3 regions of the Amphibacillus indicireducens genome follow, and region 3 is predicted to be linked to each of the others. Evidence: riboswitches for the same ligand, from Rfam matches in the RefSeq annotation. Region 3 holds a riboswitch; each other region holds the start of a gene.
The links. A riboswitch is a leader RNA that binds a small molecule or an ion and turns the genes downstream of it on or off. The one in region 3 is predicted to bind S-adenosylmethionine.
Positions count from the first base shown of each region.

Region 1: another riboswitch for S-adenosylmethionine. It lies ahead of ABD814_RS05030 (OsmC family protein); the one in region 3 lies ahead of ABD814_RS12285 (MetQ/NlpA family ABC transporter substrate-binding protein).
Region 2: another riboswitch for S-adenosylmethionine. It lies ahead of ABD814_RS01360 (5-methyltetrahydropteroyltriglutamate--homocysteine S-methyltransferase); the one in region 3 lies ahead of ABD814_RS12285 (MetQ/NlpA family ABC transporter substrate-binding protein).

Region 1 is NZ_BAABDL010000051.1:36,783-43,948, reverse strand. Features, by position in the region: gene ABD814_RS05040 (diaminopimelate dehydrogenase) at 1-959, opposite strand, end outside; gene ABD814_RS05035 (hypothetical protein) at 1,125-1,793, opposite strand; SAM riboswitch class I at 1,945-2,050, shown strand; gene ABD814_RS05030 (OsmC family protein) at 2,214-2,657, shown strand; gene ABD814_RS05025 (DUF6944 family repetitive protein) at 2,757-3,065, opposite strand; gene ABD814_RS05020 (YbaN family protein) at 3,369-3,590, shown strand; gene ABD814_RS05015 (YbaN family protein) at 3,482-3,769, shown strand; gene ABD814_RS05010 (DUF3887 domain-containing protein) at 3,813-4,040, opposite strand; gene ABD814_RS05005 (hypothetical protein) at 4,041-4,169, opposite strand; gene ABD814_RS05000 (response regulator transcription factor) at 4,420-5,091, shown strand; gene ABD814_RS04995 (sensor histidine kinase) at 5,092-6,438, shown strand; gene ABD814_RS04990 (hypothetical protein) at 6,531-6,695, shown strand; gene ABD814_RS04985 (zinc metallopeptidase) at 6,695-7,166, shown strand, end outside.
Region 2 is NZ_BAABDL010000014.1:92,877-100,042, reverse strand. Features, by position in the region: gene ABD814_RS01365 (nucleotide sugar dehydrogenase) at 1-1,152, shown strand, start outside; SAM riboswitch class I at 1,916-2,021, shown strand; gene ABD814_RS01360 (5-methyltetrahydropteroyltriglutamate--homocysteine S-methyltransferase) at 2,128-3,225, shown strand; gene ABD814_RS01355 (2-hydroxymuconate tautomerase) at 3,280-3,468, shown strand; gene ABD814_RS01350 (Ltp family lipoprotein) at 3,580-4,446, opposite strand; gene ABD814_RS01345 (GHMP family kinase ATP-binding protein) at 4,713-5,786, shown strand; gene ABD814_RS01340 (nucleotidyltransferase family protein) at 5,797-6,528, shown strand; gene ABD814_RS01335 (SWIM zinc finger family protein) at 6,602-7,166, opposite strand, start outside.
Region 3 is NZ_BAABDL010000139.1:530-7,695, reverse strand. Features, by position in the region: gene ABD814_RS12315 (sensor histidine kinase) at 1-173, opposite strand, end outside; gene ABD814_RS12310 (response regulator transcription factor) at 175-855, opposite strand; gene ABD814_RS12305 (NERD domain-containing protein) at 1,188-2,204, opposite strand; gene ABD814_RS12300 (PspC domain-containing protein) at 2,515-2,685, opposite strand; gene ABD814_RS12295 (cyclic 2,3-diphosphoglycerate synthase) at 2,831-4,177, shown strand; gene ABD814_RS12290 (M20 family metallopeptidase) at 4,285-5,493, opposite strand; partial or broken gene ABD814_RS12285 (MetQ/NlpA family ABC transporter substrate-binding protein) at 5,524-5,808, opposite strand; SAM riboswitch class I at 6,100-6,209, opposite strand; gene ABD814_RS12280 (MFS transporter) at 6,411-7,166, opposite strand, start outside.

The DNA of each region.
Region 1 (7,166 bases), on a different contig from region 3:
GAAGAGCGTGGTGAAAGATAGCTTGGTGCGACATCAAAGACCGTTTTTGCCCCATATTGTTGATCTTGATTTAAGCGGTAAGCTGCCCGCGCATAGGCAACTAGAACACTTGCTGTAAATTCTGGATTGCTATCAAGTTTTAACGAAAACTCATAAATTTGTTTATTGTTTGCCCCTGTTTGGCCACCGCGAATCACAAAGCCACCGTGGGGTGCTTTCGAGTGATCGCGGGCAAGTTCTTCTTCAGTAATAAAATGGACTTCAGTGTTGTAATCTGCAAAGTAGTTAGGCATCATTTTAATGTCATGTTCAATTGTTGCTTGATCTGCGCCTTCCTCCGCAACAACGTAGCAAATTCGGTTGTGCTTTTCAGCTGTTTCTAGCGACGGATTGCTTCCACTTCTCACTTTTTCAATCGCATCTTCAGATGGAATCGTATATTGAACACCGTTTTTAACACCGTTAACTCGACGAACAGCATCAGAGTGGCCTTGACTTAAGCCTTTACCCCAAAAAGTATAATTTTCTCCATTCGGTAAAATCGCATCAGCGATCACTCGGTTTGTCGAAAATAATCCTGGATCCCAGCCAACTGAAATAATTGCCGTTGTTTTACTTTTACGAGCAACTTGATCAACTGCTTGATAAAATTCCGGAATTTCACCATGGTTATCATAACTATCAACTGTGTTAAAGAGTTGAGCAAATTTTGGTGTTTGTTCTGGTAAATCAGTTGCTGAGCCACCACAGAGTAGCATCACATCGATTTGATCCTGATAATCAGCAGCATCATCAACATGTAATGCTTTCACATTTGGCTGATTAATTTGTAAATCTTCTGGATTTCGCCGTGTAAATACGGCAACTAACTCAAGATCATCTGTCGCATTGATCGCTTCAACGGCCCCTTTGCCAAGATTACCAAAGCCAACAATGCCGATTTTTATTTTATTTTTCATTAGAGTGCCCCTTTTCTAGAAAAAAATTGTCTAACCGTGTTCTTCCTTGTCATTATTATAAAGCAACCAAAACAGATATGTAAAATGGATCGCATAAATCTAGTTTAAAGTTAGTGATATTAACAAAAATCCCCCTATCAAAGGGGGAAATTTAGTAACTAATTTTTAGGTGAAGGGTGAAGCTGTTCTTCTAAGTTGAAATTTTTTTGTCAATAATAAACTAACAATAAAAAGTAATTCAAATAGATTCATGATCGGTACATTTTTCAACCAAATTGTTAAAATGCTTCCGAAAATCATAATCGCTGTTCCAACAAAAAGCCAATAAAACTTTTGATGTTTCCACAACAAGATTCCAACCCAACCGACAATAGCTGTTGTGATTAGTACCATAAATGGTATCTTTTGTTCAACGATATTTTCATAGAGTAGGACATCTCGTTCCCAGTTTACTTCGAGTTTAAGTTGTCTAATTGATTGATACCATTGATAGATGATCAATCCAAGTGTGAGTAGAAAAATTGTGACCTTTGAGATTTCGCTATTTGCCCATTTTAAACGTAAGTTCTTACTAATTTGCCAAACAAAAATAATTAGTAATGGTGTAAATAAAGTATGAAGCCAAAAACGAAGATAAGATAAATTTTCTAATAATTGACCTTCACCAATAAAACGACCAACACTAAGAACTAAGTTGTCATAAATTAATCCGAAAATCACGAACAATAAAACAATTGAAGAGTCAACTTGTTTTTGTTTACGGAACAGGCGAATGCCCCATATGAATAGTACGATGTAACTGATTGTCAGTAAACTATAAATGGTTCTATTCATCTAATCACGCCCTTTTTTGTTAGCATGTCCAGATGAAATGAACCCAATACATTAGTTTAAAGTTAATTTATTTGAAAATTTAAAAAATTACTTGACTTTAGCAATGTGCCTTAACTATAATTAAGCCTATTAACTTAATATGAATAACAACTTCTTATCTAGAGAGGGGGAGGGACTGACCCGATGAGCTCTCGGCAACCGCATGAGTATGTAAGGTGCCAATTTCAGAAGAATCCAATCGATTCTAAATATGGGAAGGTGAACAAAGGTAGACTTACACTCACTTTTTGAAACCCTTCTCCAATCGGAAAAGGGTTTTTTGTTATTCAATCATCATTCGTGGATAAAAAATTCATCTTCAGGCAAATTAACCGAAGGAGAGTTTTTAAATAAAAAAATCATTCAAAGGGAGCGATCAAGATGGCAGTAACGACAATTAAGGCTAAAACATTTTTGAAGGAACAAGTTGAGGTGTTGGCTGAAGCACGTCAACACAAGGTGATAATAGATGAACCGGAAAATTTAGGTGGAACAGATAAAGGCATGAATCCAGTTGAATTACTCTTGTCTGCATTAGGTGGCTGTCAGGCGATAGTCGCAAGAACTTATGCTGAGAAATTTGACGTTGAGTTAAAAAACTTTTGGGTTGAATTAGAGGGAGACATTGATCTTGATGGCTTCTTCGGGAAGTCAGATGTTCGCCCAGGTTTTCAAACGATTCGATCAACGTTTCATATTGAATCAGATTCTGATCAAGAAAAACTCGAAGCATATAAGCGACATATCGAAGCGCATTGTCCTGTTGGAGATACAATTGCTAATGCAGTTGACTTAGTTACAGCAAAAGTTGTTGTTGAGAAGTAAGTAGATTTTTCAATGATCATTAATGAAGTAACTGAAAAACACGATTCTTAAATAGAGTCGTGTTTTTGATTGCTATAATAAAGTTTGAAATGAAAATATTTAACTGATATCGCCATCTATGTTCTCTTTTAAGTAATCAATCAGCATCTCTTTGCCGCCAACAAATTGTAAAGCAGAACCAAGCGCTTGTAGTGCATCACCTTGAATGCCCTGTATTTGTGCATCGATTTGTTGTTTTTCTTCGTTTGTTAAGCTTTGTGTCGTTTGTCCGATTGCTTCAAGTGCTTGACCGACTGTCATGACCCATTGTCCAACTAAATTTTTCAATTCTCCACTTGAATCTGGTTGGAGCTTTTCTAATTGTGATAAATAGATAGCTTCTGCAAATTGACAATAAATTGAACCCATAGTGAGACTGCAATTTTTTGGTTAAGTTCCTGAATTTGATCATCCTTTTTTTTGCTCATCATCAAGTTCTGTTTGGTTATGCTCCATTTATGTCACCTCAAGTAATCCAACTTATATTATCGTTGTATTGTATTCTTGGTTTTCCTTTTTCGTTTCAAATTAAGTTATATTCTGAAAAAATAGGCGTAAACTGAGTTGAATGGGTGTTTTAGAGGATGCGACAAGAAAAAATAATAAGCTTTGTCATTTGAACAGATTAAAATTCTCTGCTATGCTTATTTGAATGAAAAGAGAGGGAAGGTGATGGAAATTAGACGGCTAAGGAGTATTTTCTTTATTATTCCCGGTTTTATCTCGTTTGGAATTGGGATAGCTGCTCTAGTCTTACCAGTTCTTCCGGGCTTGCCCTTTTTTTTATCTCATCTTACTGTTTTGCGAAAAGTTCTAAACGGGTTGAAGATTGGTTTAAAAGGACAAAAGCATATGAAAGATTCGTTGTTGCCTTTCGTGAAAAAAAAGGGCTAACTTTAAAGGAAAAGATTCGGATTAACTTGATTGCAGATGCATGTATTATCTATTCCTTTTTTATCGTCGATTTACTGTGGGTAAGAGTGATGATGGTTGGACTTGCTTTATATAAGCACTATTACTTTTTTATTAAAATGAAAACGATTCGACTACCAAAAAAAACTGAACACATTTAATAACCCCAACCGCTCTAGTGTGAGTGATTGGGGTTATAATTTTCTAATGAATTGAGAAGCCTGCAATCTGATTATTTTGATCAAAGCTAATTTCAAATGTGACATTATTTTCAGTAAATGTAGCGTCTAAGACGATGACTTGATATTGAGCTAAGCTTTTTATTTCTTTATACTCATTGCCAATATACGTGCCAAATTGATCAGTTATTTGTTCCCAAGTTTCAGATAGTGCTTCTGCTGGAAGTTCTTCCTTAATTTTTCGGTCAAACAATTAAGTGGCTTCAGTAAACTCCCCCTGATTAAGGTGATCAACAAAAGAAGAAGCAATTTCAATCGCTTGATCTGTTTGTTCCATAATTTCTTCACCGATGTCACACCCGATCAAAAAAGTTAGTGACAAGAAGATGAGACTCATTAGTTTAAATCTATATTTCAATTGCTTATCTACCTTTCGATTCATTTCAATGATTTTAATCATAACATCTTAATGATAATTAAAGAAGTTTGAACAATAAATTACGGCTGAATGAGTCTGTTACATGAAATTAATAGCACTTTAAAATCAGACGTGATAAGCTTAAAGAGCAAATGACTAGCTGTCCTATCGATCAGTTCGTAGGAGAGTTTTTGATAAAAAAGGTGTGAAAATAATGGCGGTAATATTAGTTGTTGATGATGATGACCATATTCGTCAATTGATTTCTTTGTACTTAAAAAAGGAATATTTTGATGTGATTGAAGCTCGGAACGGTCTTGAAGCAATTGAGAAACTTGAACAAGAACCGATTGATTTGGCAATTGTTGATGTGATGATGCCGAAATTGGATGGGATTGAATTAACGAAAGAAATAAGGAGTTATTATGAGATTCCTATTTTGATGGTGACAGCTAAAGGGGCTTCTCAGGATAAAGTAACGGGTTTTGAAGCTGGGACAGATGACTACTTAGTTAAACCATTTGATCCAATCGAATTGGTGCTTCGGGTGAAGGCATTGCTTAAACGTTATAATATTAATGTTGAGAGACGAAATAGGCTTGGAACAATTGAAATCGATCTTGATCGTCTGACCGTTGCTAATGAAGAAATGACTGTTGAACTAAAACGTAAGGAATGTGAACTTTTACTAGAATTATCATTTGAACCTGGTCGTATTTTTACCCGAGCGCAGTTAGTTGAGAAAATTTGGGGTTTTGATTATGAAGGCGATGAGCGGACTGTAGATGTTCATATTAAACGATTACGGGAAAAATTAAGCCGCTTTGATGAATTGACGATAACGACAGTAAGAGGGCTCGGCTATCGGCTTGAGGATGTGAATTAAGTGCGTAAAAGTCTATATTGGAAATTTTCGATCACATTTGTTGCTGGTGTTATTCTAAGTATTATCACTTCTTATTTAATTACGTCTTTATTTATTCAAGAAGAGGTTATTTTTGATCGGGAAATGGTACGAAATTCAAGTTATTTTGAAGGTTTATTAGAGCTAGTCGATCATGAAAATATAGCTGAATTACTTGAACTTTTTTCTGAGTATGGGATTCAACCTGTGTTAATCAATCTAGATGGACAATCTGTTATCGAAGGTGTTGATACTGATTTTATCACGACTGAAATGATTGAGCGTCTGGAAACGTTAGAGCCAAATGAAGTGATTTCATTTACACCTAAGCGGAGAGAAGCAGTCAGATATATTGGTACAAGACTGCCTAGTACTACGGTGGCGGATGCTTTATTTTTAAAAATTGATATCACTAGTACATTGACTGATACAAAACGATTAACGGTACAATCATTATTGTTAGTTTTATTAATTGGTAGTTTATTCATTTTACTTATTTCGCGCTATTTTGTTGATAGTATTCGTTCGATTACTAAAGCGAGTGAAGAGCTGGCAACGGGTGATTTCTCGATCCGATTATCAACTGACCGTCAAGATGAACTCGGTCGATTGATGCGCAGTTTTAATGATCTTGCCAAAGCTTTAGGCAATATGGATGAGGTCAGGAAGCAATTTGTTAGCAATGTCTCGCATGAAATGCAGTCACCACTGACATCAATTAAAGGTTACGCTCGTGCATTAAAAGATGGTCTCGTACCTGAAGAAAACCAACAAGAATATTTAGACATCATTTATCAAGAAGTTGATCGATTATCACGACTTTCAAATAATTTATTAAAACTGGCTTCATTAGATGCTGAAAAGGATTTAATTAAACTTGAAAATTATCGCTTAGACGAACAAATCAGACGTGTCATTTTGTCAACTGAACCATTATGGCGCGATAAAAACATCGATGTGGAACTTGATTTAAGTCAAGCATATATTCATGCTGATCAAGATTTAATGGAGCAAGTTTGGCTTAATTTAATTGTTAATGCGATCAAATATAACCGTGAAAATGGAGCGCTTTATATTTCATTTTATAAAGATGAAGACGGTTTAGTGATTCGAATTAATGATACAGGAATTGGAATCGATCATGATGAAATTCCATACATTTTTGATCGCTTTTATAAAGTTGATCAATCACGTTCAGAGTATCGGACTGGCAATGGATTAGGTTTATCGATTGCGAAGAAAATCATCACCATTCATAATGGAACGATTGAAGTTGTCAGTCAAAAAGGGATTGGCACGACATTCTTTATCCGGTTACCATTAAATTAACCAATTTTTTTTGAAAAAATGCTTATAGTTCACATTCAGTTCATAATCGATGGCTATAATAGAGACAAACATATAAACTGAGGTGACTACATTTGAGTAATTATCAGTCAACTATTCAATTAAATCAGGGACAATCGATTTCTTTTAAGTTTAAAAAACCATCAATTATGAGTCAACTTGCCGATACGTTATCTGAACAAGGTATTGATGCGCAGGTTGTTAAAAAAATAAAGATCTGTAAAGGAAGGGATGCTTAATGTTTTATCCTATAATGGGCATTGATGCAATGTATTTATTAATTATGGTTGCGTTTGGAATAGCGATGTGGGCGCAAGCAAATGTGCAAAATAATTTTGAGCGATTTTCTAGAGTCCAGTCGGGTGCACAGATTACTGGTTTACAAGTTGCACGACGGATCTTAGACAATAATGGTTTATATGATGTAAAAATTGAACGCTCTGGGCGTGGAACATTGTCTGATCACTACGATCCACGAACAAAAACAGTTCGTTTATCTGATCCGATCTATAGTGGTTCATCGATTGCTTCATTAGCTGTAGCAGCTCACGAGGTTGGCCATGCGATTCAACACGATCAAGGTTATCTAATGTTAAGGTTTAGAACGGCATTAGTTCCGGTTGCTAATTTAGGCTCAAGAATGGCACCAATCTTTTTAATTGCAGGCTTTATCTTTTCGGGGTTTGAATCGCTAATTGGCATTGGTATTG
Region 2 (7,166 bases), on a different contig from region 3:
GCGGGGACGGGTTATGTTGGTTTGTCGAATGCGGTTTTGCTTGCGCAGAATCATCAGGTGTTTGCGCTTGATGTGATTGCGGAGAAGGTTGAGTTGATTAATCAGCGGGTTTCTCCGATTGGTGATGCTGAGATTGAGCGTTTTTTTGCGGAGAAGGAGTTGGATTTGACGGCGACGTTGAGTCCGGAAGAGGCGTATCGGGGTGCGGAGTATGTTGTGATTTCGACGCCGACGAATTACGATGAGGAGAAGCATTTTTTTGATACGAGTTCGGTTGAAGCAGTGATTGAGGACGTCCTTGAGATTAATCCGGGGGCGACGATGATTATTAAGTCGACGGTTCCTGTTGGGTATACGTTGGAGATTCGCGAGAAGTATGGTGTTGATAATATTATTTTCTCTCCTGAGTTTTTGCGTGAGGGGCAGGCGCTTTATGATAATCTTTATCCATCGCGGATTATTTTGGGTGAGGATTCAGAGCGTGCGCGTCGGTTTGCTGATCTGCTTGTTGAGGGGGCGGAGAAAGAAGATATTGATGTGTTGTTTACCGATTCGACTGAGGCGGAAGCGATTAAGTTGTTTGCGAATACGTATCTTGGTTTACGTGTGGCGTTCTTTAATGAGTTGGATACTTATGCGGAAGTGCGTGGGTTAAATACGAAGCAGATTATTGAGGGTGTTGGTCTAGATCCGCGGATTGGTTCGCATTATAATAATCCGTCGTTTGGTTATGGTGGGTATTGCTTGCCGAAGGATACGAAGCAGTTGCTGGCAAATTACGAGGATGTGCCGAACAATATTATTCGGGCGATTGTGGATTCAAATAGTACGCGGAAGGATCATATTGCGGATAGTGTGTTAGCAAGTAATCCGAAAGTTGTTGGAATTTACCGTTTGACGATGAAGACGGGTTCGGATAATTTTAGAGCGTCGGCGATTCAGGGTGTGATGAAGCGGATTAAGGGCAAAGGTGTCGAGGTTGTTGTTTATGAGCCTGTCCTAGAGGAAGATGATTTTTATAATTCGCGTGTGGTGAAGGATCTTGATGAGTTTAAGCAGGTTGCAGATGTGATTGTTGCGAATCGACTGACTGATGAGCTTAAAGATGTGAAGGATAAAGTTTATACGCGGGATTTATTTAGTCGAGATTAATTTGAAGAGTTAGGGCACCTTGTCGGTAGTGTGATGGGGTGCTTTTTTTATTTGGTAAGGCTGTGGTGGTTGTCAGTTTGGAGATTTGGAGTTAATCGTTAGATATCCGCTTTTGAATCTGGTTGATCTCTAATGAATAGGTGCTAATCGTCAGAAATCCGTCTTTGAATCTGGTTGATCTCTAATGAATAGGAGCTAATCGTCAGAAATCCGTCTTTGAATCTGGTTGATCTCTAACGAATAGGAGCTAATCGTCAGAAATCCGTCTTTGAATTTGGTTGATCTCTAACGAATAGGGGTTAATCGTCAGAAATCCGTCTTTGAATCAGGTTGATTTCTAACGAATAGGAGCTAATCGTCAGAAATCCGTCTTTGAAACTGGTTGATTTCTAACGAATAGGAGCTAATCGTCAGAAATCCGTCTTTGAATCTGGTTGATTTCTAACGAATAGGAGCTAATCGTCAGAAATCCGTTTTTGAATCTGGTTGATTTCTAACGAATAGGAGCTAATCGTCAGAAATCCGTCTTTGAATCTGGTTGATCTCTAACGAATAGGTGCTAATCGTGTCCTCACTCGTGTGAAGTCTATAAACAGGTAACGGTTAGGTGGTTGGACATATTGGGATTGAGTAGGTGGAGGAATTATTAGTGTCTATTTTCTGAATTTTTTTAAAAAGGCTTGCTATTTTCACGTGAGTGGCATAAGATAATAATAATTTAACCTGCGCAGGTTAAGGTTAGTTAAAATTTTATCATAAATATTTCTTATCGAGAGAGGCGGAGGGATTGGCCCTGTGATGTCTCAGCAACCACCTTTTTAAAAGGAACGGTGCTAATTCCAGATAGGCGTGTGCCTTGAAGATAAGAAGGATGTCTCTTTACAGGTAAAGACTTTCTTCTTAGAAGGTCTTTTTTATATTTGTGGGGAGAGTTTTTTATTAATCAATTAAAAATTAAGAAGGTAGGGATTAGTTGTGACGGTTAAAGCGCCATTTCATGCGGATCATGTTGGGAGTTTGTTGCGGCCTGAGCGGTTAAAAAAGGCTCGGCGGGATTATCAGGCGGGGAAAATTGAGTTGGCTGAGTTGAAGCAGGTTGAGCTTGAGGAAGTGAAGCGGGTTGTTGATAAGCAGATTGAGGTTGGGTTGGATGTTGTGACGGATGGTGAGTTTCGTCGGGATTGGTGGCATATTGATTTTCTGGAAAATTTGAATGGTTTTGAGGGGTATGTTCCTGATCATGGTTATTTTTTTGAGGGTGTTGAAACGGAGCCTTATGATGTTCGTAATATAGGAAAAATTTCGTTTAATCCGGATCATCCGTTTATTGATGATTTTAAGGTGTTGAATCAGATTGTTGATGGTCGGGCGGTTGCTAAACAAACGATTCCAAGTCCGAATCAACTGTTCCATGTTGATATTATTAATAATGAAATTTATCCAGACTATGAATCTTATGCGAAAGATATTATTCAGGCGTACCGGGATGCGATTCAAGCTTTTTACGATGCAGGTGTTCGCTATTTACAAATTGACGATGTTTATTTAGCCGTGCTTACTTCGCCAGAGATTGATTTTGATAGTGGACCTTACAAGCGTGATTATTTAATTGAATTAGCTGTTCGAGTAATTAATGAGATTCTGGTTGATAAGCCTGAAGATTTACAAGTGACGACACATATTTGTCGTGGCAATTACCAGTCGACGTATGCATTTTCGGGGAGTTATCAGCTGATTGCGCCGACTGTATTTGCTAAGGAAAAGGTTGATGGCTTTTTCTTGGAGTATGATGATGAGCGGTCTGGTGATTTTGAACCGTTAGCTCATATTCCAAACGGTGGGGCGAAAGTGGTGCTTGGTTTAGTGACGTCAAAAAACGGTGAACTTGAGGATCCTGAGTTAATCAAAGCGCGGATCAATGAAGCGGCGAAGTATGTGCCGTTAGATCAACTGTGTTTGAGTCCACAGTGTGGTTTTGCTTCGACGCATCATGGGAATATTTTGACTGAGGATGATCAGTGGAACAAGCTTGAACATATTGTTAAGATTGCTAAAGAGGTGTGGGGGAATTAAGCTCTGTGACCTGAATTGTAACTATCATTAACGGAAAAAAAGGAGTAAATCGTAATGCCATATGTGACAATAAAAATGTTAGCAGGCCGCACTGATGAACAAAAGCGTGCTTGCGTTGAAAAAGTAACCGATGCAGTTGTTGAAACGACTGGAGCTTCTCGTGAAAAGGTCGTTGTCTTTTTGGAGGATATGGAAAAATCCGAGTATGCGGTTGGTGGCGTTCTTTTCAGCGATCAAGCATAACTATTTTAAGCAAAATAAGGCCAGACCTGAGCGATCGCCATTCAATCGAGTGCTCAAGGTCTGGCTTTTTTCTGGGTAAAACTCAGGTGAATTTTTCACGAAAAAAACATATTAATCTAAGTGATCAATTGCGTATTGTGCTTCTTGTTCGGTGAATTGGTCGCCATATTCTGAGGTCAGTTGGTCTTTGATCGCGTCGTTGGACATGTTCATCATTTCTTGGTAGACTTTGGCTGATTTTAGGGCGTTTTCGTTCCAGTCTGCTTTGATGTTGTCGATCGCGTATTGTGCTTCTTGCTCGGTAAATTGGTCGCCGTAGTCTGAGATCAGTTGGTCGTAGATGTTGGCTTTCGACATGTGCATGATGTCGGAGTATGTTTCGGCTGATTTGAGTGCGTTTTTGTTCCAGTCTGTTTCGATTTGATCGACGGCATATTGTGCTTCTTGCTCGGTAAACTGGTCGCCGTAGTCTGAAACTAATTGGTCATAGACGCCTGCTTTTGACATGTTCATGTGGTCGACATAGGCTTCCGCTGATTTGAGTGCATTTTCATTCCAGTCTGCTTCGAGGTTGTCGATCGCATATTGGGCAACATCTTCAGGGAACTGATCACCATATTCTGATGTGAGTTGTTCATAGATACCGATTTTAGACATATGCATGACGTCAGCATAAATCTCGGCAGAGTTTAGGGCGGCTCTGTATTCGCTCGGCACATCGTCATCGTCATCATCATCGTCAGCTTCTGGACTTGACGTCTCAGTTTCTTCAGTTGTAGTGACTTCTTCAGCAACTGAATCCTCCTGTTCATCATCAAGAATCGGTTCAATATCTTCGTCTAGTATATCCTCATCGATTTCCTCAATTTCGGGTTCTTCTTCAATTGTGGTATGATCAGCTTCCTCACATCCAACAGCAATTCCTAACACCAAAATCAATAAACTATAAAAAAATGATTTCATTAATTTGCGCTTCATCTGATTACTCCTTCTTATCATCATTCTTGATATTATAGACCTAAGTATTAAGTTCGTCAAAAGCAAAATCGACAGTAATTTCACAATCACGAACGACAATTTGTTATAATAAAAAAGATCAACTAGAAATCTAGCAAATGAGGTCATAATTTCATGGAGAATCTATTAAATAAGTTCATAGAGTTGTATGGTGAGCAAAAACGAAGCAGGTGAAGTAACCGCTTCGAATCTGCCCTTTAGGTGCACACGTTGATCATCAGGATGGTGTGGTAACTGGGATGGCGCTTGATTCAAATGTCGAGATGGTTTTTGCACCGACGGATGATGGTTATATTCGGGTGCGGAGTATGGATTTCCTAGATGTCGAGTATTTCCATATTGATTCTGTACCAGATATGCTTCCTAGTTTTTGGGGAAATTATTTGCGTGGTGCGGTGTTGTCGTTGAAGCGGGATCATCGAATCCGGAAAGGCTTCCAGGCAGTCATTAGTGGCAAGCTTCCGATCGGCGGCTTGAGTTCATCGGCTGCGGTAACGACGGCATATTTGATGGCACTTGCAGAGGTTAATCACCTAGAGATTCCAAAACGTGAATTTGTTTTTTACAGCCACTGGGTTGAAACAGAATTTATCGGACTCAAGAATGGCATTTTAGATCAATCAGCTAATATTTTGAGTGAAGATAATCAGTTGCTCGTGATGGATTGTCAAACGAGTGAGCATCACCTTGTCGAAAAATCTACGCAGATGCCTGATTTTGAAGTGCTCGTCGTCTACTCAGGTGTCACAAAAGCATTGATCGGAACGGATGACAATAATCGCGTCGATGAATGTAAAGTTGCCGGCTGGATTATTGAAGAATTAGCTGGCAAAAAGCGTCAGGCTCTAGAAGACGTTAAGCTCCGTGATATTCCAGAAGCACTCTATCAAAAATATCGTGATCAAGTTCCTGGCAAATTTCAGAAAAGAGCCGACCATTATTATACCGAACAACAGCGTGTTCATGCCGGAATCGATGCTTGGCGCAATGGAGACCTCGAGACATTCGGTCAACTGATGTTCGAATCTGGTGCAAGCTCGATCCACCAATATGAATCAGGTTGCCCTGAATTGATCACAATCTACAATATTCTTAAAGAAACAACAGGTGTCTACGGTGCACGCTTTAGTGGTGCAGGTTATCGCGGTTGCTGTGTCGGCTTGATTGACCCAGCATATAAAGCAGAGATTAAAGCAAAAATTGATGCAACATATCCTGTAGCACACCCCGACTATCAAGATATTTATAAAGTGTATTTCTGCCAAACAAGTGACGGCGCGCGAATCGAAAATACATACTGAGGTGAAGCAAATGAAAGTCATTATTTTAGCGGCGGGTTATGCCACCCGTCTTTATCCAATCACAAAAAACAAAGCCAAACCACTCCTAGAAGTTGGTGGCAAAACAATCCTGAATCACATTATGGAGAAAGTCGAAAAAGTAACCGAGATCAACGAAGTCTTCATCGTTACAAACGAAAAATTCACCCCAGCTTTTACTGAATGGGCTGAAAATTATCAAGGCGACAAGCCGATTGTAGTCATTAATGACCAAACAACAACAAATGACAATCGATTAGGTGCGATCGCTGATATGCAGTACGTAATTGAAACAGAAAAAATTGATGAGGACATTATGGTACTAGCAGGCGATAATCTATTTGAATTTGAGTTGACCGAGTTCGTTGAATTTTATCAACAAATGAACGCGGATTGCATCACAGCACACGAACTAGATGATATCGAAGATTTAAAACAAACAGGCGTCGTTTTTCTAAGTGAAGACAATCGCGTCATGTTGTTTGAAGAAAAACCAAACCAACCGAAATCAAATTATGCTGTCCCACCATTTTATATTTACCAGAGAAAAACACTACCATTAATTAAGCAGTACTTGCTTGAAAGTCACAATCCAGATGCACCAGGAAATTTCGTACCGTGGTTAATTAACCAGCGAATAGTTTACGCCTACCTGTTCGAAGGCATGCGCCACGATATCGGGACAATTGACAGTTATCATAAAGTACAGGAATTATTTAAGTAAAATTTAATCGTAATCGATCGATTAAAATAGAAAGAACTGGCCCTGGCCAGTTCTTTTTGCTGATCATTAATAATTAGCTAATCCGAATCTTACTCAATTCATCTAAAAAAGCCGGTTTTCTGTGATAGCGCTGTTCAAGTTCTTTAATGATTTTCGCAGTGTTTTCATGGTCGGTGGCTTTGTTAAATGTTCTAATGATCTTACAAACGCCACGGTATTCTTTGCGATTTGAAGAATGCTCTGCAATTGAACGAATGGAGTGAATAAATATTTCCTTCACTTGTTCAGGGTATTCCGTCATCAGATCGGGATAGAGTTCGCTAACCATAGACGGGTTATTTTTACAGAATGTTAACAGCTTGTCTGTCAGATTTTCTGCTTTTAAGATTTGTAAGTAGACGTGATTTCGGTATCCCGTTTGATCGATATTTTCAGTTATATAGTCGAGCACGGCAGGCCACTGATCTTTTTCGTGCAATTTTTTTAGTTTGCCAAAATAATCATAGTCGCCTGCTAATAAGAGTGACATCCCTAACGATTTCTGATTTTCGAGATCGTTTAACTGTTCATATGCTTGATAGCGGTAGTTTTTCCATCTAGAAACTAGACCGGCGTAATCATGGTCTAACTTCTCACCA
Region 3 (7,166 bases):
ATTTCACGATATCGCCAAAATGTGAATGTGAAAACAGCAATCAAAATTAAAATTGACGCTATGATCACCGCAATAAGAGCAGATTTAGGAAGCCATGCTACACACGTGATCATGGTTATACTAATCACTATAATCGCAATAAACAAAACACGTATTTCTCGATTGCGCAGCACATTAATCACCTACCCTATATCCCAGACCTCGGACTGTTTTTATAATCGTTGGTTTTTGTGGATCATCCTCCAACTTCTCCCGCAAGCGTTTAATATAAACCGTTAAGGTATTGTCGTTAACAAAGTCACCCGCCACATCCCAAATCTGTTCCAACAATTGATTTCTTGAAAGAACCTGTCCTAAATGATTCGCGAAAATAAGCAGCAAACGATACTCTAAAGCCGTTAATGTTAACTCATCACCGTTTTTATATACTTTCCCTTCAAGCGTATTAATTTGAACATTGGAGATGTTGACTATATTCGTTTGTACCCGCTTTTGATAACGTCTCAAGACAGATTTAATCCTTGATAATAACTCCCGAACCCGAAATGGCTTCGTAATATAATCGTCCGCTCCCATATCAAGCCCCATCACAACACTCACTTCTTCATCCATAGCCGTTAAAAAGATCACCGGTATATCAGCCCGCGCCTTGACAATTTGGCACAACTCGTAGCCACTCCCATCTGGAAGCGATAAATCAAACAGACATAATGAAAAATGCTCCAAATCAGCTGTGATTACTTTTTTAGCCGATTCCACATCATAACAAATAACCACCTGATACCCATCCTGTTGTAATGAATACTCCAAACCTGACGCAATTGTTTTATCATCTTCTACAAGTAATATTTTCAAATTCGCCCCACCTTTCAAAACCCTTCTGTCCGTCAAAAACTGATTGATACAATAACTATACTATACATCTTTTCGAAAAAATGATTAAATTTGATTAGCACATCAAACCGAGGCTATTTCCGGTGTCTTAATATGAGGATTAGTTAAAAAGTTGATTGCATTAGATTCGATAAATCATCTTAGCGTCTAATCGTTGACCTTAGTTCTACTTTTCATCGTTAAGGGGATAGATTAACCCGCAACCATAATCTCTAGCTTGATTTGTTGATAGCATGAGGACTAGGTTAACAAAATAAAAGTGTCAGCACTATGTTTTTAGTGCTGACACTTTTTTAATTTTGATTGATAATTGCCAAAATTTCTTCTCCATAGTCTTTGGCTTTTTTGGGACCAATCCCTTCAACCTTTAACAACATTTCAATTGTCTTTGGTCGCTCAGTTATTAAACCATCCAAGGTTTTATTAGTAAAAATATAGAATGGCTTGATCTCAAGCGCTCTTGATTTCTCCAATCGATATTTAGTTAATTTCTCTCTTAGTTCATCATCGGATAATTTTTCTTCCGTAATAATAATTTTGTCCTTTGGATTTTCTTTAACTTCAATATAATATGATTCCAGATTAATTTGTTTTTCTTGAGCATTTTCTTTTAATACCTCTGCAATTTGATGTAACTTGTGATCTAACATATACACTGGTGATTCTTGCGTTAATTTTTCAGCTAAAAATGATTTAATTTGATCATGGCGAATAATACTAGACTTTAATTGTTTTGAGGCTTTTTTTGATATGTCTATAATCGTTTTCGGATTCGCAAAAGTGACGACATAGTATACTGGACAACGTTTAATCAGTCCCTTGTCTTTTAATAGTTTCTCTAGAGTAGCGACATGCCTTTCTGCCTGATTAACCGGACTATACATACCTTCCTTGCGAACAATCCGATTATTTCTTCGAATCACTCGTATAAACTCTTCTCTTTCAGTTAGTTCAATATCACCTACTAACTTCTTTACTTCAATAACAAGAATAAACTTATGTGTAATCACTACAAAATCTAATTGAGCTGTATATTCTCCAACTTCTAAATAGAGGTCATGCAAAATAATTGAAGGAATCATCGAATGCTGTAATTCAAACATGACACTTTTTTCTCCTGAGTGACCGATCGAAAATAACTTTAAATGTTCGTTTACTTTTTTTAGATCAATAGTTGTATCCTTACTAGTTGATAACTGCGTCAAATGGTCAATCATCAAATTACTTTCATCAATACCTTTAAAAACAATTGGCTCTTTAATATCTCTTCTTTCTGTCAGGATATTGAATGCATTTTTGAAAAATGACATAATCTCAGCTCCTAAATGTGTTTATCTTACTTTATTATAACAAAAATAGAATTAATATGGCTCTTGTCTAGGAACTAATACTTAAGTTTTGAATTAAATTTGATTAGCACATCAGACCGAGGCTATTTCCGATGTCTTAATATGAGGATTAGTTGAAAAATTGATTGCATTAGATTCGATAAATCATCTTAGCGTCTAATCGTTAACCTTAGTTCAACTTTTCACAGTTAAGGGGATAGATTAACAAAATAAAAAGCGTCAGCACTTAATGACGAAAACGTCGCGCTGACACTTTTTTTAACAAATCGATTTAATATTCAGGCAAGTATAAAGCTAAAATAATGTAAAGGATGATCGATGGTGAAACAAAAATAAAAAGCAACCTGACTGCAAGCGAAGAAATACCTAAGTATTCAGCGATTCCACCACATACTCCGGCAAAAACCTGATCCGTTGATGACTTACATAATGATCTTTTCATAGTTCCCTCCATATCGTTCCTTTATTAATAAACTTATTTCTTTCCTAATTTTATTATAACAATATTTTCTCGAAATAATTGTTGAATAATTATTCACTATGAAGTATAATTATAATAGTTAGTAAAACGGACAGAGGAGATTCCAGTGAAGAGAAAAAATGTGATCATTATTGGTGCGGCAGGTAGGGACTTTCATAATTTTAATACGTATTATCGAAATGATGCTAATTATAATGTTGTTGCTTTTACAGCGGCACAAATTCCTGATATAGATGGACGAGAGTATCCAAAAGAATTAGCTGGAGACTTGTACCCTGAGGGGATTCCAATATTTGCACAAGGACAATTACCAGATTTAATTAAAAAATTCAAAGTTGATGAATGTGTCTTCTCATTTAGTGATATTAGCTACCAAGATGTGATGGGAATTGGAGCGATTGTTAACTCAGCAGGCGCTGACTTCAAACTACTCGGTCCAAATCAGACGATGTTAAAAAGCAATAAACCAGTCATCTCAGTCACGGCTGTTCGGACTGGAACAGGTAAAAGCCAAACATCGAGAAAGATTATTGAGACGCTAATGGCACAAGGTCTAAAAGTTGTAGCAATTAGACACCCGATGCCTTATGGTGACTTAGCAGCGCAACGTGTTCAACGGTTTGCCACGATTGAAGATTTAAAAAAACATCACTGTACAATTGAAGAAATGGAAGAGTATGAACCACACGTATCAAGAGGTAATATCGTTTACGCAGGCGTTGATTATGAAGCGATTTTAACTGCAGCAGAAAATGATCCAGATGGCTGTGATGTGATTGTTTGGGATGGTGGAAATAACGATTTTTCATTCTATAAACCAGATTTGGCAATTACCGTCTTAGACCCACACCGCCCAGGACATGAGCTTCAATACTATCCTGGCGAAGTATGTTTAAGAACAACTGATGTTGCAATTATTAATAAGGTCGATAGTGCAACAGCTGAAGCGATTAAAATTGTTGAAAATAATATCAAAACGGCAAATCCAAGTAGTCTGATCGTAAAAGCTGAATCGACAATAACGGTCGATCAACCAGAACTGATTAAAGGAAAGCGGGTTCTAATCGTTGAAGATGGACCGACACTCACTCACGGTGAAATGAAAATTGGTGCTGGAACAGTTGCAGCCCAACGGCTTGGGGCGGCAGAAATTGTTGACCCGTCGCCATATCTTGTTGGAAGTTTAAAAGAAACATTCGCTAAATATCCACACATTGAAAACCTAGTCCCAGCGATGGGTTATGGTGAGAAACAGTTGAAAGATTTAGAAGCAACAATTAACAATACTGATTGTGATGCAGTGATTATTGGAACGCCGATCGATTTATCACGTGTAATTAAAATTAATAAGCCGACTGCTCGAATTCATTACGATTTAAATGAAGTCGATGGACCAAGCTTAGATAATATCTTGACTAATTTTCTCAATAAACAACAAGCCGAACTTGTATAATTATTAAATAGAATAGGTGTTGCGAATCCTACTATGAACTGCCTCTTGTCAAAAAAACAAGGGCAGTTCATTAAGGAAAAAGCAACACCTATTTTTCATTGTTCAGCTTAAGATAAAGACCGCTTTTGCTTCAGTGCTTGCTGATGGTCTTGTTTAACTTTCTCTAATAACTTTTGATCTGTTAGTAACCGATAACCAGTTAATGCAAGTGCTTTAGCACCAGTAATAATCGCTTGATCACCTTGCTCTGATTTAGCCGCTTCTCTAAATTCAACCGTATGACCCGCTAAATCATCTGGACCAATTTTAATGCCACCATGGGCTGTCGGGACTTCATAACTAATATTACCTGCATCTGTTGAACCTTTTCCTTTTCGCTTCTCCACAATAACGTTTTCACCAACTGCCGTTAGTTCTTCGGCTAAAACTTGATCTAAAACAGGTGTAGGAACTAAGTCTTTTACTACATTTTGGAATCGTTCAATGACGACTCTTGCTCCCGTTGCAAGTGCAGCCCCTTTTGCAATCGCCCGTACCCTTTCAGCAGTTTCCTCTGTCTTTTTCCATGACTCTGCTCGAATGTAAAAGCGAGCAGATGCGAATTCAGGAATAATATTCGGTGCATCGCCACCATGAGTAATAATACCATGAATTCGAACATCGTCCGGTAGTTGCTGGCGCAGTGCACTAATGCCATTAAACAATTGAATGACCGCATCTAACGCATTGACCCCTAGATGTGGTGCACCAGAAGCGTGTGCAGGCTTACCATAAAACTTAAAATCAAGCGGATCAACCGCAAGTGATTCGGGGGTTAATCCTGTTTTACCACCCGGATGAAGCATAAGTGCCACATCAACATCTTTTAAAAACCCTTGATCAGCAAAACTCCCTTTTGCACTACCATTTGGACCGCCTTCTTCTGCGGGTGTCCCTAACACAACGACTCTCCCGCCCGTATCATCAATCAATTCACCTAACGCAATCGCAGCCGCGACACTAAGCGTCCCAATAATATTATGTCCACAAGCATGACCTAAACCAGGCAATGCATCATATTCCGCTAGATATGCAATGGTTGGACCTGGCTTACCACTTTCCCTCACTGCATAAAAGGCAGTTTCGTGACCAGCAACACCTTTTTCAACTTCAAAACCAGCATTAACTAAATTTTCACTATGCAAATCACATGCAAAATACTCCTCATTCCCGATTTCAGGATTATCATGAATTTTGTGACTCGTTTCAACATACAACGCTTTACCCTCATCAATCGACTGAAACAAACGCTCTTTTACACCATTAACAACTGTCATTTTAAAATCCTCCTTATGATTTTTAAAAAATTATTCACCTTGCTTTAAATCTTCAAATAACTTCTCAATCTCTTCATCTGATAGTTTAATAATATAAGAGCCTCCATTCGTGTCCTTGGAGATTACTTCCTCAATATCAGGTTCTTGATAAAGCTCAACAATTTTTTTGTACACTTCATTATCTTTATCTTCCGCTTTAGCTGCGATTAGATTTATATATGGATAAACACTTTCATCTTCTCCTGACTCCCGGAAAATAGGATCTTCAGCAAGATCAAAACCTGCTTGCCCTGCAACCTCATTATTAATAATTGAGCCTGTAACATCCCCGTGAAAAGCGAACCTGTTGCTTTTCGGAACGAATTAACTCTCAAACTAAGGACCTGTGATTAAATTTCCCGCGTGTACAAATAAAGTCAATATGGATAGAGAACAGTCCATCTTTCTTACCATACCAACGTATACTTGCACATTTTGATCTGCGAAAGTTGAGTAATCAATTAACTCTCCCCTACTTAAACACTTATTTATCACTCAGCAACAAAAAATCCCTTCTTTTCGTGTGATGAAAAGAAGGGATTCTCAGAATATATAAGAAACCGCCCTTTCTCATCTTTCAAATGCATTCAGCACTTGTAGGAATTGGCACAGTATTCATGACGAATCTGTTGCCGAGATATCATAGGGCCTAGTCCCTCCATCTCTCTGGATAAGAAAATGACAAACTATTTAGTTTTTAAAAAAATATGTAAAACCAATTATATACGGATAATAAATAAAGTCAACTGTTTTTCAGAATTTTAAATATTCTTTTGAAAATTTTAATAATTTAGATAGTTATATTTCAAACTTATCAGAATGACAACAACCAATTTTAAATGTTTAGCTAAGCAAAAACCAGGGGTCAAAGCGCATCTTCAACTCGATGCGCCTTGATTTAATTTTATCGAAGCGAATAGATAAGCCGAGCAAAGTGTTAAAACAAGTCCACTAATGAAAAATGATGTGAATAACGTTGGAAAAAATGCTGGGATAAAGACACCAAAAATCAGACCAAATGTACTGAAGCAAGCTAACAGACCATAAGCGATTCCTCGATTTGCTTGAACAGAACCGTCAACAACTAGGGTTAAAATCGAGGACAAAACAGCAGCGAACCCGATCCCGTATAGAATGATCACGATAAATAGTAACGTTTTCAGCTTAAAAACTCCAAGTAGAAATAGACAAATTGCTTGAATCAAAACGCCGACAGTCATTAATAGTGATTTTGAAAACCGCTGATCAAGTCGGTTGATTGGCAATACATAAATTAAACTACTTACAAGTGCAACTGTAACCAACAAAAGCAGAAATAAATGATTGTCATAACCTAGCGCGTCAATTTTTACCGGCAACAAATACGCAAGCGCTCCATTCACAAACATGAACAATAGTGCCCCTCCATAAGCGAAACCGATCTGTTGTTCATTTAATAAACTTTTAACTAGATTTAACGTTGCTGAAAGTGTCCTGTTTTCCTCGGTGACTTTTGACTCAGACGGCAAAAGTACCAAAACTAAAACTGCAGCGATAATCATTAAAATACCTAGTGGCACAACGACATAATTCTGACTAAATTTCGGCTCAATCATTAAACCAAGCACCGATCCAACTATAAGCGCAAGTGCAAT